DNA from 2 places in the Erwinia sp. 9145 genome. Region 1 is predicted to be linked to the other one. Evidence: predicted binding sites of a transcription regulator. Region 1 holds the regulator's gene; the other holds the start of a gene.

Region 1 (7,933 bases):
GTCGCCTCAGCGCGACGGCTTCCCTTCCATATTACATGCCATCCCGTCTGCCGACGACTGGCTTAGTGGCTTTGTTCATGATCTTCCGCCATGATTTCATACAGTTCTTCATCGCTCTGGGCAGCGCGCAGGCGGCGGCAAACGGTTTTGTCCGCCAGACGTTTAGCCACCAGCGAAAGCGTATGCAGATGCGTTTTACACTGATCGGCAGGCACCAGCAGCGCAAAAAGCAGATCAACCGGCTGGTTATCAATGGCATCAAAGGCGATAGGCTGGTCAAGTCGGATAAAGACACCGACCGCGCGCAGCGTATCTTCAATCAGCTTGCCGTGCGGGATCGCAATGCCGTTGCCAATGCCGGTACTGCCCATACGCTCGCGCGTCAGTATCGCCTCAAAGATCGTCTGATGAGGCAGATTAAGCTGTTTTGCCGCCAGTTCGCTGATGATTTCCAGCGCCCGTTTCTTGCTTTGGCAGTGTACGCCGCTCCGGGTACAGTCCACGCTCAGTACCGAGCGTAGTTCCAGTGTTGCATCATTGTTCATCATAGTTTCACTTACGTGCTCGCTTCCGCCTGGTCAATGGCGCTTTTTTATTACGTCGCCAGAACCGCAGCGCGGCGCCCCGGTCAACGACAGGCATGATACAGAGGTTAACGGCTCGTTCTCTTTGCAAGAGGACGAGCCGGACATCCCATCCTTATCATAGATAAGGATGTTGAAAAAATAATCAATGCCTGCGCAAAATTAGTGTTGTTTTAACTTGTCTTTATGTTTGTTTAACTGGCGTGTCAGCTTATCAATTAAGCCATCAATCGCCGCATACATATCTTTTTCTTCCGATGTGGCATGCAACTCGCCGCCGTTAACGTGCAGCGTCGCCTCCGCTATCTGGGTCACTTTCGCGACCTTCAGAACAATATAAACCTGATTGATGCGATCAAAATACTGCTCAAGCTTGGCGAATTTGCTGGTAACAAAGTCGCGCAGCGGCTCGGTGATTTCAACGTTCTGTCCGGTAATATTGAGTTGCATACTGTCTTCCTTATCTGTTCATTCAGACCAGCTGTTTACGCTGATTTGAAGGCGGGATGGATAAAGACTCTCGGTACTTCGCGACGGTGCGGCGAGCCACCATGATCCCCTGGCCGGAGAGCAGGGTGGTCAGCTTACTGTCACTCAGAGGCTTAGCGGGATTTTCCGCCGAGATTAATTTCTTCACCAGTGCGCGTATCGCCGTTGATGAGGCTTCGCCGCCACCTTCCGTACTGACGTGACTGGAGAAAAAATATTTGAGTTCAAAAATGCCGCGCGGGCTGTGCAGATATTTCTGCGTGGTGACGCGAGAGATCGTCGATTCATGCATCTCCACGGCGCTGGCGATATCAGCCAGCACCATCGGACGCATAAACTCCTCGCCCTGCTCAAAGAACGCCTGCTGCTGCTCAACGATGCAGCGGGTGACCTTCAGCAGCGTATCGTTGCGGCTCTCCAGACTCTTGATCAGCCATTTCGCTTCCTGCAAGTTGCTGCGAATAAACTGGTTGTCGCTGTCGTTGCGGGATGAGCCCCCCAGCGACGCATAGTGCTGATTAATGCGCAGTCTCGGCACGCTGTCGCTGTTGAGTTCCACGGCCCAGCGCCCGCTGATCTGTTTCACCAGTACATCGGGGATCACGTACTCCGGCTCGCTGGTGTTGATCGACTGGCCGGGACGCGGGTCGAGGCTCTGGATCAGCTGCATCGCATTTTTCAGCACGTCCTCTTTCAGACGCGTAATCCGCATCAGGCTGCGAAAGTCATGATTGGCCAACAGGTCGAGATGTTCGCCGACAATCAGCCTGGCTTCCGATAAAAACGGCTGATCGGGTAAGAACTGTGAAAGCTGAACCAGCAGACAGTCGCGCAGGTTGCGCGCGCATACCCCGACGGGGTCAAAACGCTGAACGCGCTTCAGTACCGCCTCGACTTCGTCAGGGGACAGATCTTCATCGCCAATGCTCTCAAGTATCTCTTCGAGCGTGGCGGTGAGATAACCGGTGTCGTCAACGGCATCGACAATCGAGGTGGCAATGGCGCGATCCGTCTCGCTGAACGGCGTCAGCCCAACCTGCCACATCAGATAGTCCTGAAGCGACTGGGTGGTTTCGCCCTGATAAACAGGCAGTTCGTCATCATGATAATCCGTACCGGTGCCCGAAGGCGTGCCGGCGGTATAGATCTCGTCCCAGGTGGCATCCAGAGGAAGCTCTTCCGGCATCTCTTTCTGCTCAAGCGCTTCACGCGTGTCCAGCGCTTCCTTCTCCTGGTACTCGCGGGTTTCGACCTCTTCGTGAAACTCCGTCTGTTCAAGCAAGGGGTTGGTTTCCAGCGCCTGCTGAATCTCCTGCTGAAGCTCAAGCGTGGAGAGTTGCAGCAGGCGGATGGCCTGCTGTAGCTGCGGCGTCATGGCAAGCTGTTGACTAAGCCTGAGTTGCAAACCTTGCTTCATATTCAGGGTACAATTTCCTTAAAACTTAACAGCGATGAATACCTTATCAGAGTCTGAACTCTTCTCCCAAATAGACGCGTTTTACCTGTTCGTCAGCAAGGATCGCTTCCGGCGAACCGTGGGCGATTAAGTGTCCCTGGCTGACGATGTAAGCCCGTTCGCAGACCGCCAGCGTTTCACGCACGTTGTGATCGGTGATCAGCACGCCCAGGCCGCTGTCGCGCAGGTGCTCAATGATCTTTTTAATATCAATAACCGAGATGGGATCGACACCGGCGAATGGCTCGTCCAGCAGGATGAATTTGGGATTTGCCGCCAGCGCGCGGGCGATTTCAACGCGACGGCGTTCACCGCCGGAGAGCGCCTGACCGATGTTGTCACGCAGGTGCTCAATGTGAAACTCGCTCATCAGCTCGTTAGCGCGATCTTCTCGCTGTTCGGTGGTGAGATCCTCACGGATCTGCAAGACGGCCATCAGATTGTCATACACGCTTAAACGGCGGAAAATCGAGGCTTCCTGCGGCAGGTAGCCGATGCCGCGACGCGCACGCGCGTGAAGCGGCAGGATGCTGATATCCTCATCATCAATAACGATGCGGCCCGCGTCGCGCGGCACAATGCCGACCACCATATAAAACGTGGTGGTTTTACCCGCGCCGTTCGGGCCAAGCAGGCCAACAATTTCGCCGGATTTAACTTCCAGGCTGACATCTTCCACCACGCGACGGCCTTTGTAAGCCTTCGCCAGATTTTCCGCAATTAAAGTCGCCATCAGTTACTCTTTTTTTGTCCGTCAGGGGCGTTGCCTTTGTCCTGAAGCTGTGACGGCACCAGGATCGTGGTGACGCGCTTGCCGCTGCTGCCGTAAGCCTGCATTTTCTGCTCTTTAACCAGATAGGTAATGCGGTCGCCTTTCACGTTGCTGTCGAGCTGTTCAAGAAACGCATCGCCCGTCAGCTCGACAAAGTCTTTCGCCAGCTCGTAATGCATTTTCTGCGCATGGCCTTTGACCGGTTTGCCGCTGTCCTGCATTTGATAGAAGGTGGCGGGCTGGCCGTAAGCGTCAACGATGGTTTTATTGCTGTCGCCGCCCGGACGGGTGACCACTACTTTGTCAGCGGTGATTTTAATCGAGCCCTGAGTCACGATAACGTTGCCGGTAAACGTGGCGACGTTGCCCTGCATATCCAGCGCCTGATTTTCAGAATCCACGTTGACCGGTTTGTCCGAGTCGCCTGTCAGCGCAAACGCCGGCAGGCTGGTGGCCAACAACAGGCCAAGCGTTAAGCGCTTAAGGTTGTTTTTCATTTTGAATTTCATAAGAGGTTTTGACCTTTTCAATCAACTCGGCAGTTTTTTTCCGTAAGTTTCCACGCATTTTCATGCCTGTAGAGTTAAAGCTGCTGCCATAAAGCGTAACACGATCGTCGGACGTGACGTCCTGCGTCACCAGGTTAACGATGGCATTATCCGTTTTTATGCGTTCCAACTGCGCATCTTTCGTCAGGCTGTTCACCTCAACGTGACCGTAAAGGTACAGCATTCGGTCATTGGTCAGTTTGGCTTTATCCGATCTTACCGACCAGGTCGGCACTTTATTGTCATCGTAGGTGGTCATTACCGGGTTATCGAACCAGCTAACCGACTCTTCAGAAAACCAGGTGACGGTATCGGAAACCAGTTTGTAGCTCAGCGTACCCTGCGGGTTATAGACCACCGTGTTGGAGCTTTGGCTGGTGTAGGTCGGCTCTTCACTGTTCGTTTTTTTTCTGGCGGCATCGTTATCGGTATCCGCGAGGTTCCAGCCGATCAATACGATAGCCACCAACGCCAGCAACAGCGTCATCCAGCGCCTTGTTTTACTCATACAGACTGCCCTTTGGCATCATCAAACTTATCCTGTGCGATGAGAATCAGATCGCAAATTTCCCGCACTGCGCCGCGTCCGCCATTGATACGGGTGACATATTTTGCGCGCGGAAGCAGCACCGGGTGCGCATCGGCCACGGCAACGCTGAGGCCCACCTTTTCCATTACCGGCCAGTCGATCAGGTCATCGCCAATGTAAGCGACCTGTTCAGGCGTTAGCGACAGTGTATCCAGAAGTTCATGGAAGGCCAAAAGCTTATCGGACTGTCCCTGGTAAAGATGCGTAATGCCCAGCGTGGCGCAGCGATCTTCCAGCAGCTTTGCTTTACGGCCGGTGATAATGGCGACCTCTACGTCGGCGTTGAGCAGGCAGCGGATGCCATAACCATCGCGGACGTTAAATGCCTTCAGTTCTTCGCCGCTGTTGCCCTGAAAAATGACGCCGTCCGACATCACGCCGTCCACGTCGCAAATCAGCAGTTTGATCTGCGCAGCACGAGTCATAACGTCTTTGCTGACCGCGCCGTAGCAGGTTTCAACCCAGGTACTCATTCGTCTTTATTCCTCGTTAAACCACGCCCGCGCGCAGCATGTCATGCATATGCACCACGCCAAGCAGGCGATCGCCATCGGCGACCATCACGGCGGTAATATTCCGGCTCTGCATCAGATTGAGCGCTTCCACCGCCAGCGTGTTAGGCCGCACCCGAACGCCGCCGCTGGTCATCACGCTGGCGATGCCGGCATGCTGAATATCGATGCCCATATCAAACACGCGACGGAGATCGCCATCGGTGAATACGCCTTCGATCTTCATTAAATCATTGCAGATCACCGTCATGCCCATGTTTTTACGGGTGATCTCCAGCAGGGCATCACGTAATGAAGCATCGTGGCTGACGTGAGGAATATCATCGCCCGTGTGCATGATGTCATTAACCGTGAGCAACAGCTTGCGACCTAACGCGCCGCCCGGATGAGAGAGCGCAAAATCTTCGGCGGTAAAGCCACGCGCCTTCAGCAGCGCAACGGCCAGCGCATCGCCCATCACCAGCGTGGCGGTGGTGCTTGAGGTTGGCGCCAGGCCCAGCGGACAGGCTTCTTCCGGTACTTTAACACAGAGATGGATATCCGCAGCACGCCCCATCGCGCTCTCCGGTCGGCTGGTCATACAAATCAGTAACACATGCAGGCGTTTCAGCACCGGGATCAGGGCGAGGATCTCAGCAGACTCGCCTGAGTTGGAGATGGCGATCACCACATCGTCCGCGCTGACCATGCCCAGATCGCCGTGGCTGGCTTCGGCAGGATGAACAAAAAAGGCGGGCGTACCGGTACTGGCGAAGGTTGCCGCCATCTTTTTACCAATATGGCCTGATTTGCCGATACCCATCACCACCACTTTGCCTTTGCAGCCGTAAATGCGCTCACAGGCCCGGGAAAAGTCGTGATTAATGTACTGATCGAGATGCTCCAGACCCGCGCGCTCGATAGAAAGAACCTCTTTGCCTGCCTGTTGAAAATCAAAATTCGGGTCGAGCGGTTGCGGTGACATAGTTTTCAATCCTTTACCAGAGGGTAGCCGAGGGCAGCCAGAACAGCGTAGCAACCCAGGCCACAAAGCCACATAAAAGAAGCGCGCCAGCGGCTCTGCCGATACGGCGGCCACGCTGTAAGCACAGCACGGTAAACAGCGCGCTGACGCCCAGCATCACCCAGTAATCGCGCGAAAACGCCTGCGGATCGATGCTGCCCGGCTGCACTAAGGCAGGTACGCCCAGCACGATAGCCATATTGTAGATATTGGAGCCGATTAGATTGCCGATAGCAATATCGTCTTCACCCTTAAGCGCCCCGGCAATGACCGTTGCCAGCTCCGGCAGGCTGGTGCCGACGGAAACCAGAGTCAGGCCGATAATCAGCTCGCTGATGCCAAAATAGTCGGCAATAACGGTGGCGTTATCGATCACCATGCGCGTCGACATCGGCAGAATAATCAGCGCTACGGCCAGCCACAGGAAAGCCACGGTGTTGCCTGTTTCATCGCGCGGCAGTTCTTTGAGCTGTTCCTGGGTGAGCGTGTCATTGTTATCACGCTCGGCGCGCCGGGCGATTCTGATAATGAACAGTAGCCATGCCAGAGCGATAACAATCAGCGCCAGGCCGTCGTTGCGGCTGAGGGTGTTATCAAACAGCACCACGCCGCACAGCAAGGTGACCAGCAGCATCAGCGGCAGTTCGCGACGCACCAGGTTGGAGTGCACGGTGAGGGGATGAAAGAGCGCGGCGCCGCCGACAATCAATAAGATATTAGTAATATTGGAGCCGACGGCGGTGCCAACAGCCATATCCATCTGTCCGTGCGTGGCGGCGGAAAACGCAACGATGAGTTCAGGCAGCGAGGTGCCGATGCCGACAACCGTCATGCCGATGATCAGCGGAGGAATGCCCAGCGAGCGGCAAAGGATGGCCGCGCTAAATACCAGACGATCTGCACCATATACCAGCAAAACTAAACCGATAATCAATAGTGCTGTAGCTACGAACATGAAAGATCCTTTGATCGGGTATAATTGCCGCGCGCCTTACATGACGATAAAACAGGGCGTTAACAGAAAGTGCCGCAATTTTGACGGTCTGCAAGCAAAAAGTAAACTTATGCCAGTTTTCGCCACGTCTGCGCGGTAAGTTTCTGTAAAACTATTCGATTCGGTAGGTAATAAGCTACCATCGGAGATACGTAATCCGCCTGAAGAAGAGGATGATAAGCATTATGAGCCAGACGGAGACGAATTTGGTGGACGTGCGCGGCGTCAGCTTTGCCCGCAGCGGCCGGCCGGTATTCGACAATATCTCGTTGACGGTGCCGAAAGGAAAGGTCACCGCCATCATGGGGCCATCGGGTATCGGTAAAACCACGCTGCTGCGATTGATCGGTGGTCAGCTTCAGCCGGACAGCGGTGAAATCTGGTTTAACGGCGAAAACATTCCCCGCCTTTCGCGCGCGCGACTCTACGAAACGCGGAAAAAAATGAGCATGCTGTTTCAGTCCGGCGCGCTGTTTACCGATCTGACCGTCTTTGAAAACGTGGCCTGGCCGCTGCGCGAACATACCCAGCTTCCGCCCGCGCTGTTACACAGCACGGTGATGATGAAGCTGGAAGCCGTCGGGCTGCGCGGCGCGGCGAACCTGATGCCTTCGGAGCTGTCAGGCGGTATGGCGCGGCGTGCGGCGCTGGCCAGGGCCATTGCGCTTGAACCCGAGCTGATTATGTTTGATGAGCCGTTTGTCGGGCAGGATCCCATCACCATGGGCGTGCTGGTTGCGCTGATTGATGAACTGAACCATTCGCTTGGCATGACCTGCATCGTGGTATCGCACGACGTGCCCGAAGTATTAAGTATTGCCGACTACGCTTATATCATTGCCGGGCAGAAGGTTATTGCCCAGGGAACGGCACAGGCGCTGCGTGAAAACAGCGACGACCGCGTGCGGCAGTTTATTGATGGCATTGCAGATGGGCCGGTGCCGTTCCGATTTCCCGCAGGGGATTACCTGCACGATCTGACCGGT
Region 2 (7,933 bases), 2.6 Mb from region 1:
GGCGCGTGCGACAAATGACGTCGATCGCGTGGTCTTCGCCGCAGGCGAGGGCGTACTGACGCTGGTGGATTCGCTGGTGATGGGCATTGTGGTGCTGGTTGTCATGAGCACACAAATTAGCTGGCAGTTGACCCTGTTGGCCCTGCTGCCGATGCCGGTGATGGCGCTGGTGATCAAACGTTATGGCGATAAGCTTCATCAGCGATTTAAGCTTGCGCAGGCGGCCTTCTCCTCCCTTAACGATCAGACCCAGGAGAGCCTGACCAGCATTCGTCTGATTAAGGCTTTTGGGCTTGAGGATCACCAGTCCGCGCAGTTTGCCGGTATTGCGCGCGAAACCGGACAAAAAAACCTGCGCGTGGCGCGGGTGGATGCCCGTTTCGATCCCACAATCTATATCGCCGTGGGCATGTCGAATCTGCTGGCCGTCGGCGGCGGCAGTTGGCTGGTCTGGCATGGCGATATGACGCTGGGTCAACTCACCAGCTTCGTGATGTACCTTGGATTGATGATCTGGCCGATGCTGGCGCTGGCCTGGATGTTTAATATCGTCGAACGCGGCAGCGCCGCCTGGAGCCGCATTCAGTCTCTGCTGGCAGAGCGCCCAACGGTGGTGGATGGCGAGAAAATCCTGCCTGAGGGGCGTGGCGAACTGCGTGTCGCAATAAATACATTCAGCTATCCGGGCGCGCAGCAGGCGTCGCTCACGGGGATCGACCTCAACCTTGCGCCGGGCCAGATGCTTGGCCTGTGCGGCCCAACCGGATCGGGGAAAAGTACGCTGCTCAGCCTGATCCAGCGGCATTATGATGTTACCGACGGCGACATTCGCTATCACGACATTCCGCTGTCGCAGCTGCAACTTGAGAGCTGGCGCGGGCGGCTGGCGGTGGTCAGCCAGACGCCGTTTCTCTTCTCTGATACCGTCGCCAGTAACATCGCGCTGGGGCGCCCTACCGCCAGCCAGAGTGATATTGAGCAGGCGGCGAGGCTGGCGAACGTGCATGACGACATTCTGCGTCTGCCGCAGGGGTACGAAACCGAGGTAGGCGAGCGGGGCGTGATGCTGTCAGGTGGTCAGAAGCAGCGAATCTCTATTGCGCGGGCGCTACTGCTGGATGCGGAAATATTGATCCTTGACGATGCGCTGTCGGCGGTCGACGGCAGAACGGAGCATGAAATTTTGCACAATCTCCGCCAGTGGGGCGAAGGACGCACCATTATCATCAGCGCACATCGTCTGTCGGCGCTGAATGAAGCCAGCGAGATTCTGGTGATGCAGCGCGGCGGCGTCATGCAGCGTGGAAATCATGAGCAGCTTGCTGCGCAGCCGGGGTGGTATCAGGAGATGCATCGCTATCAGCAGCTTGAGGCTGCACTGAACGACGACGAAACGGAGGTCGCTCATGGCTAATACCGTTCAACTCTGGCCGACGGTAAAACGCCTGCTGGCCTACGGTTCACCGTGGCGCAAATCGCTGGGGCTGGCGGTACTGCTGCTGTGGATTGCTGCCGGTGCGGAAGTACTGGGGCCGGTTCTGGTCAGCTACTTTATTGATAATCTGGTGGCAAAACACCGCCTGCTGCCGGGCGTTATCGCCGGCCTCGCGGTGAGTTTTATTTTACTGCAACTGCTGGCCGCCGCGCTTCATTACTGGCAGGCACTGCTGTTTAACCAGGCGGCGGTGGGCGTGGTGCAGCGGTTACGTACGGACGTGATGGATGCGGCGCTGCGTCAGCCGCTTAATGCCTTTGATACGCAGCCCGTCGGGCAGATTATTTCCCGGGTCACCAATGATACGGAAGTCGTGCGCGATCTGTACGTCACGGTGGTGGCGACGGTGATGCGCAGCGCGGCGCTGGTCGGCGCCATGCTGGTGGCGATGTTCAGCCTGAACTGGCGCATGGCGCTGATCGCGATAATGATTTTTCCGGCGGTGCTGACGGTGATGCTGATTTACCAGCGCTACAGCACGCCGATCGTGCGCAGCGTGCGTGGTTATCTGGCGGATATCAATAATGGCTTCAATGAGGTCATCAATGGCATGAGCGTTATCCAGCAGTTTCGCCAGCAGGCGCGCTTTGGCGAGCGGCTGGGCGCGGCAAGCCGTTCGCACTATCTTGCGCGAATGCAAACGCTGAAGCTGGACGGCTTCCTGCTGCGGCCGTTGCTGAGCCTGTTTTCGGCGCTCATTCTGTGCGGACTGATGCTGTTGTTCGGCTTTTCCCCGACCGGAACGATTGAAGTGGGCGTGCTTTACGCCTTCATCAACTATCTCGGCAGGTTAAACGAGCCGCTAATTGAGCTGACCACGCAGCAGTCAATGCTTCAGCAGGCGGTAGTGGCGGGAGAGCGTATTTTTGAACTGATGGATGCGCCTCGCCAGCACTATGGTGATGATGCGTCATCGCTGAATTCGGGCAGTATCACAATTGCCGATTTGAATTTTGCCTACCGTGACGATCGTTACGTGCTGCACGATATTAATCTTACCGTACCGTCGCACAGTTTTGTTGCCCTGGTAGGCCACACCGGCAGCGGGAAAAGTACGTTGGCAAATCTGCTGATGGGCTATTATCCGATTGAGCAGGGCGAAATCCTGCTTGATGGCCGCCCGCTCAGTATGTTCAGCCATGCGGCGTTAAGGCAGGGCGTGGCGATGGTACAGCAGGACCCGGTAGTGCTGGCGGATACCCTGATGGCTAACGTGACGCTGGGCCGCAATATCGCTGAAGACACGGTATGGCAAGCGCTGGAGACGGTGCAGCTGGCCGAACTGGCGCGCGGTCTGGTAAACGGTATTCACACCCGACTCGGTGAACAGGGAAACACGCTCTCCGTCGGGCAAAAACAGCTGCTGGCGCTGGCTCGCGTGCTGGTTGCCGCGCCGCAGATCCTGATCCTCGACGAGGCCACCGCCAATATCGACTCGGGGACGGAACAGGCGATTCAAAAAGCGCTGCATGCTGTTCGACAGCAGACCACGCTGGTGGTGATCGCTCACCGCCTTTCAACGATCACCGAAGCCGATGCGATTGTGGTGCTGCACCGTGGGCGTATTGTTGAGCAGGGCAATCATCATGATCTTCTGGAAAAACAGGGGCGCTACTGGCAGATGTATCAACTCCAGCGGGCAGGTGAAGATTTGCACGTTACTCCACTGCACCAGGAAAATGCGTTGTAAGAAAATTCTGCACTGACGGAACGCATAACGCACCGAAATGGTGCGTTTTTTTTACTCTTCCTGACCACCTGACTCCTTTTTTTCATTGCTGCCCCGCGCTGATGCGCTAAATAACTCCAGACGGCGTTATGGCACAGCCTTTGCTTTAACCAATCCATATTCCATATAGCGGCCGTTATCTGAAGGGGATCGTATGAAGCTGGTTACCGTGGTAATTAAACCATTCAAATTGGAAGACGTGCGCGAAGCGCTCTCCTCCATTGGCATTCAGGGATTGACCGTAACAGAAGTAAAAGGGTTTGGACGCCAGAAGGGGCACGCAGAACTTTATCGGGGTGCAGAATACAGCGTGAACTTCCTGCCAAAGGTAAAAATTGATATCGCCATTGCCGACGATCAGCTTGATGAAGTGATTGATGTGATCAGCAAAGCCGCCTACACCGGGAAAATCGGTGACGGCAAAATTTTTGTCGCAGAGCTGGAACGGGTTATCCGTATTCGCACAGGCGAAACTGACGAAGCCGCACTGTAATTTCGGGGCGAAGTATGATGATGGGATGGGATAAAATGAATAAAAAAATTGCAGCAGTCGGCCTTGCTGGCCTGGCATCGTTACCTTCACTGGCGATGGCCGCTACGCCTGCGGTAGCGGATAAAGCCGATAATGCCTTTATGATGATCTGCACCGCGCTGGTGCTCTTTATGACGCTGCCTGGCATTGCGCTGTTTTACGGCGGTCTGATCCGCGCAAAAAACGTGCTCTCCATGCTGACGCAGGTCTCGGTTACGTTTGCGATGGTGTGCGTGCTATGGATGATTTACGGCTACTCGCTGGCGTTTAGCGAAGGCAACGCGTTTTTCGGCGGGTTCAGCATGGTTATGCTGAAAAACATACAGCTGACGGCGCTGGTAGGGAGTTTCTATCAGTATATTCACGTTTCTTTCCAGGCGTCGTTCGCCTGTATTACCGTCGCATTGATTGTTGGCGCACTGGCTGAGCGCATTCGCTTTTCCGCACTGCTGATCTTCGTTGCTATCTGGTTCACCTTCTCCTATTTGCCGATTGCGCATATGGTTTGGTCAGGCGGTCTGCTGGCACAGGATGGCGCGCTGGACTTTGCGGGCGGCACGGTGGTGCACATTAACGCTGCGGTTGCCGGGTTGGTTGGCGCTTACCTGGTAGGTAAACGCGCAGGCTTTGGCAAAGAAGCGTTTAAGCCACACAACCTGCCGATGGTATTCACCGGCACGGCGATCCTCTATGTTGGCTGGTTTGGCTTCAACGCCGGTTCTGCCAGTGCGGCGAACGAAATCGCCGGACTGGCGTTTATCAATACCGTTATGGCGACGGCGGGCGCGATGCTGAGCTGGACATTTGCCGAATGGGCGCTGCGCGGCAAACCTTCACTGCTGGGCGTCTGTTCCGGTGCCATTGCCGGACTGGTCGCCGTCACTCCGGCCTGTGGTTATGTGGGCGTGGGCGGCGCGCTGATTATCGGTATCGTTGGCGGTCTGGCGGGCTTCTGGGGCGTAACCACGCTGAAAAAATGGCTGCGCGTTGACGATCCCTGCGACGTCTTCGGCGTGCATGGCGTTTGTGGCGTTGTGGGATGTCTGCTGACCGGTGTTTTCGCTTCCTCCTCTCTGGGCGGAGTAGGTTATGCCGAAGGCGTGACGATGGGGCATCAGGTCTGGATCCAGCTGTTCAGCGTGGGCGTGACTATTGTCTGGACGGCGGTTGTGGCGTTTGTTGCTTTCAAAGTGGCGGACATGATGGTTGGCCTGCGCGTGCCTGAAGAGCAGGAGCGTGAAGGACTTGACGTTAACAGCCACGGTGAAAGTGCCTATAACCAGTAATGGGTTTGCTGTAAAAGTACAACGGCCTCGCGAGAGGCCGTTTTTGTATTAATGCCTGTCGCGCATTACGCCTTCCTGCACGGTCGAAGCCACCAATACGCCATCCTGCGTAAAAAACTCGCCGCGCACAAACCCTCTGGCGCCGGATGCTGACGTGCTTTCCACGCTATAGAGCAGCCACTGATTTAAGTCGAAAGGCCGGTGGAACCACATCGAATGGTCGATGGTCGCCACCTGCATTCCCGGCTCAAGAAAACCTTTGCCGTGTGGCTGAAGCGCCACGGGCAGGAAGTTGAAATCGGACGCATAGCCCAGCAGGTACTGATGTATGCGTTTATCATCCGGTATCGGGCCGTTGGCTCTTATCCAGACATGTCTGACCGGCTCATCAGGATCGCCTTTTAGCGGGTTATGAAACTTAACCGGCCGGATTTCGAACGGCTTTTCGGAGAGAAATTTCTCGCGCGCGCGTTCAGGAATGAAATGCGCCAGCTTTTTGGCGATCTCGCTTTCGCTGGGCAGATTGTCCGGGCCGGGCACTTCAGGCGCCGATTTCTGATGTTCAAAACCGCTTTCGGGCGCCTGAAAAGAGGCGGTCATATAAAAAATGGGATGGCCGTTCTGAATAGCGCTAACGCGTCTGGCGCTGAAGCTCTGTCCGTCGCGCAGGTTTTCAACGTCATAAATGATGGCTTTCTGGCTGTCGCCCGGACGTAGGAAATAGCTGTGGAATGAGTGAATAATGCGTTCCGCTGGCACACTCTGTTTAGCGGCATACAGCGCCTGGCCCACCACCTGACCGCCAAAGACCTGACGCAGGCCGAGGTCTTCACTCTGCCCGCGAAACAGCCCTTCCTCTAATTTTTCCAGATTAAGCAGATTAACAAGATTTTTAAGCGCCTGGCTCATCGCGGCTTCCTCAGTAGTCGTCTCGCCTTAAGTTTGCGAGATCCGACCAGTTATCGCAACGATATGGAGGGAAATCTTGTTCAAACAGCGGGCGTGGATGGAAAAATCAATAACTTGTGCCAGAATGAACAGTAAAGACGTAGTGAAATTCTGTCTCATGCAGCCCGCTGAGGCAGCGATAATTGCATTGATCTGAAGGAGAATAATCAATGAAAGTCTGGCCAATGGTAACCGGCGCCGCTCTGGCAGTGGCGCTCTCAGGATGTGCTGATAAGAGCAGAGATGTGCCAACGGCAACGCTGGCATCGCAGGTCGCAGGGCAGCAGGCAACGATTCGTCAGCCCAATGTGAGCGGATCGATATTTATCAGACAGCGTATCGCTCTGCCGCCGGATGCCGTCCTGACCGTAACGCTCTCTGATGCCTCCGTTGCAGATGCGCCTTCAAGAGTGATTACGCAACGCGTGGTACGCACCGATGGTAAACAGGCGCCGTTTAACTTTATTCTGCCTTACAATCCTGCGGATATTAAACCCGACGCACGTATTTTGCTGAGCGCGGCGATCACCGTTAACAACAAAATGATGTTTATTACCGATGGCGTTAAGCCCGTTATTAATAACGGTGGCACGAAACAAGAACTGACGCTGGTACCGGTTCCTTCCGTTGCGATGCAGACGCAAAGCGGCGCGGCGACCACCGTTCCTTCTACCTCGCCTACGCAGGTTTCCCCTTCCTCTGCGATACCTGCGCCAACCTCTCTGTAAGCCGATTTGCCGTCCCTTCGGGGCGGCTATCCTTCCCAGCGATAGCGGCTCAGCACGATTTTGCCTTCCGGGCTGACGTCAATCCCCTCATCGATGAGCGCATTGCGCTGGCGTTCAAGGTTATCGCCGGTAAGAGAGATCATGCCTGCACGATTAATCACGCGATGCCAGGGAAGCTTGCTGCCCTCCGGCAGACGTTTCAGCACGCCGCCAACCTGACGTGCGGCGCCGGGTGAACCCGCAAGACGCGCAATATCGCCGTAGGTGGCGACTTTTCCGCACGGAATAGCGGCAACGATTTGCCAGATGCGCTGGCGCAAGGAGTCTTCTTCATGCATGTAAATTTTCCCTGTCATCTCAATGCTTATTGGACAGAAAGAACTTACCTGAAAGGATCGTACAAGAAAAGAACGGTCATCCGGAGATGGGTTGCAATTACCATAGCGTTCAAAGATAATGCCCTCGCTCCATAGCATGGAGCTAGCCAATGGGGGCCCGGTTGGTTCTCCCGCAACGCTAACTTGTGAACTCGGTCAGGTCCGGAAGGAAGCAGCCGCAGCAGGTGACGCGTGTGCCGGGATGTAGCTGGCAGGGCCCCCACCCAATTCTGCTGACGCCACAATGGCCGCCCAAATCACTACTATCGTACGGTTTCCCCGAAACGCTGATAAATTCGATTTCCTCTGCACAGATGTTCAAAACGCGAATTGCGCTACATGACTTCACAACCTTCCCAACGCCTTCCGCAGTCCATCCATGCCCGATAATGTCTCTCTGCCTTACATGGAAAAAGCTGTAGTCAACCATGCTGATTATCCCTCGTTATCTTTTCCTGGCGCCACATAGTGATGATTCTGACAAGTTACGTAATGCACTTCAGAAAACATCAAAAAAATGATGCTTTTCACTGTCAGCTCCTGTTTCCTGACCAGCAAAATAGTTAGCGTCCACAATGGAAGCAGTGACAGGCTTTAACCCGCTTTTAACAATCGTTTGCTAACGGTTCATTATAAAAAAGCGCAATCAAAAGGAATGTCTACGCGCCTGTTCCGATTTATATGTGGCTTAAAAATACTGAGGGCTATGGACGTGCAGGCACGTAAAAGAAGTACTGAGTTCATGGGATTCAGGCGTGTAATGAACCTTGCACAACACAGGTTTTTGAAGTCTGACGGCTTGCGAAACATTCGAAATAATGCAAAGAGGATTTTTCTG

The links. The regulator sigma-54, encoded in region 1, starts transcription at its own class of promoters, with help from an activator protein. The targets are predictions, from matches to a motif close to GTTGGCACANNTTTCGCTNT.
Positions count from the first base shown of each region.
Region 2: glnK (P-II family nitrogen regulator) is a predicted target of sigma-54. The motif match lies at 3,313-3,332, and genes of this name have one in related genera.

Region 1 is NZ_JQNE01000001.1:3,406,277-3,414,209, reverse strand. Features, by position in the region: gene ptsN (PTS IIA-like nitrogen regulatory protein PtsN) at 63-545, opposite strand; gene hpf (ribosome hibernation promoting factor) at 747-1,034, opposite strand; gene rpoN (RNA polymerase factor sigma-54) at 1,057-2,490, opposite strand; gene lptB (LPS export ABC transporter ATP-binding protein) at 2,537-3,262, opposite strand; gene lptA (lipopolysaccharide ABC transporter substrate-binding protein LptA) at 3,262-3,810, opposite strand; gene lptC (LPS export ABC transporter periplasmic protein LptC) at 3,782-4,357, opposite strand; gene kdsC (3-deoxy-manno-octulosonate-8-phosphatase KdsC) at 4,354-4,911, opposite strand; gene kdsD (arabinose-5-phosphate isomerase KdsD) at 4,928-5,914, opposite strand; gene FA91_RS16130 (calcium/sodium antiporter) at 5,928-6,908, opposite strand; gene mlaF (phospholipid ABC transporter ATP-binding protein MlaF) at 7,133-7,933, shown strand, end outside.
Region 2 is NZ_JQNE01000001.1:844,783-852,715, forward strand. Features, by position in the region: gene FA91_RS04140 (SmdA family multidrug ABC transporter permease/ATP-binding protein) at 1-1,414, shown strand, start outside; gene FA91_RS04145 (SmdB family multidrug efflux ABC transporter permease/ATP-binding protein) at 1,407-3,185, shown strand; gene glnK (P-II family nitrogen regulator) at 3,379-3,717, shown strand; gene amtB (ammonium transporter AmtB) at 3,753-5,042, shown strand; gene tesB (acyl-CoA thioesterase II) at 5,091-5,951, opposite strand; gene FA91_RS04165 (YbaY family lipoprotein) at 6,161-6,718, shown strand; gene FA91_RS04170 (MGMT family protein) at 6,745-7,056, opposite strand; RNA gene ffs (signal recognition particle sRNA small type) at 7,216-7,312, shown strand.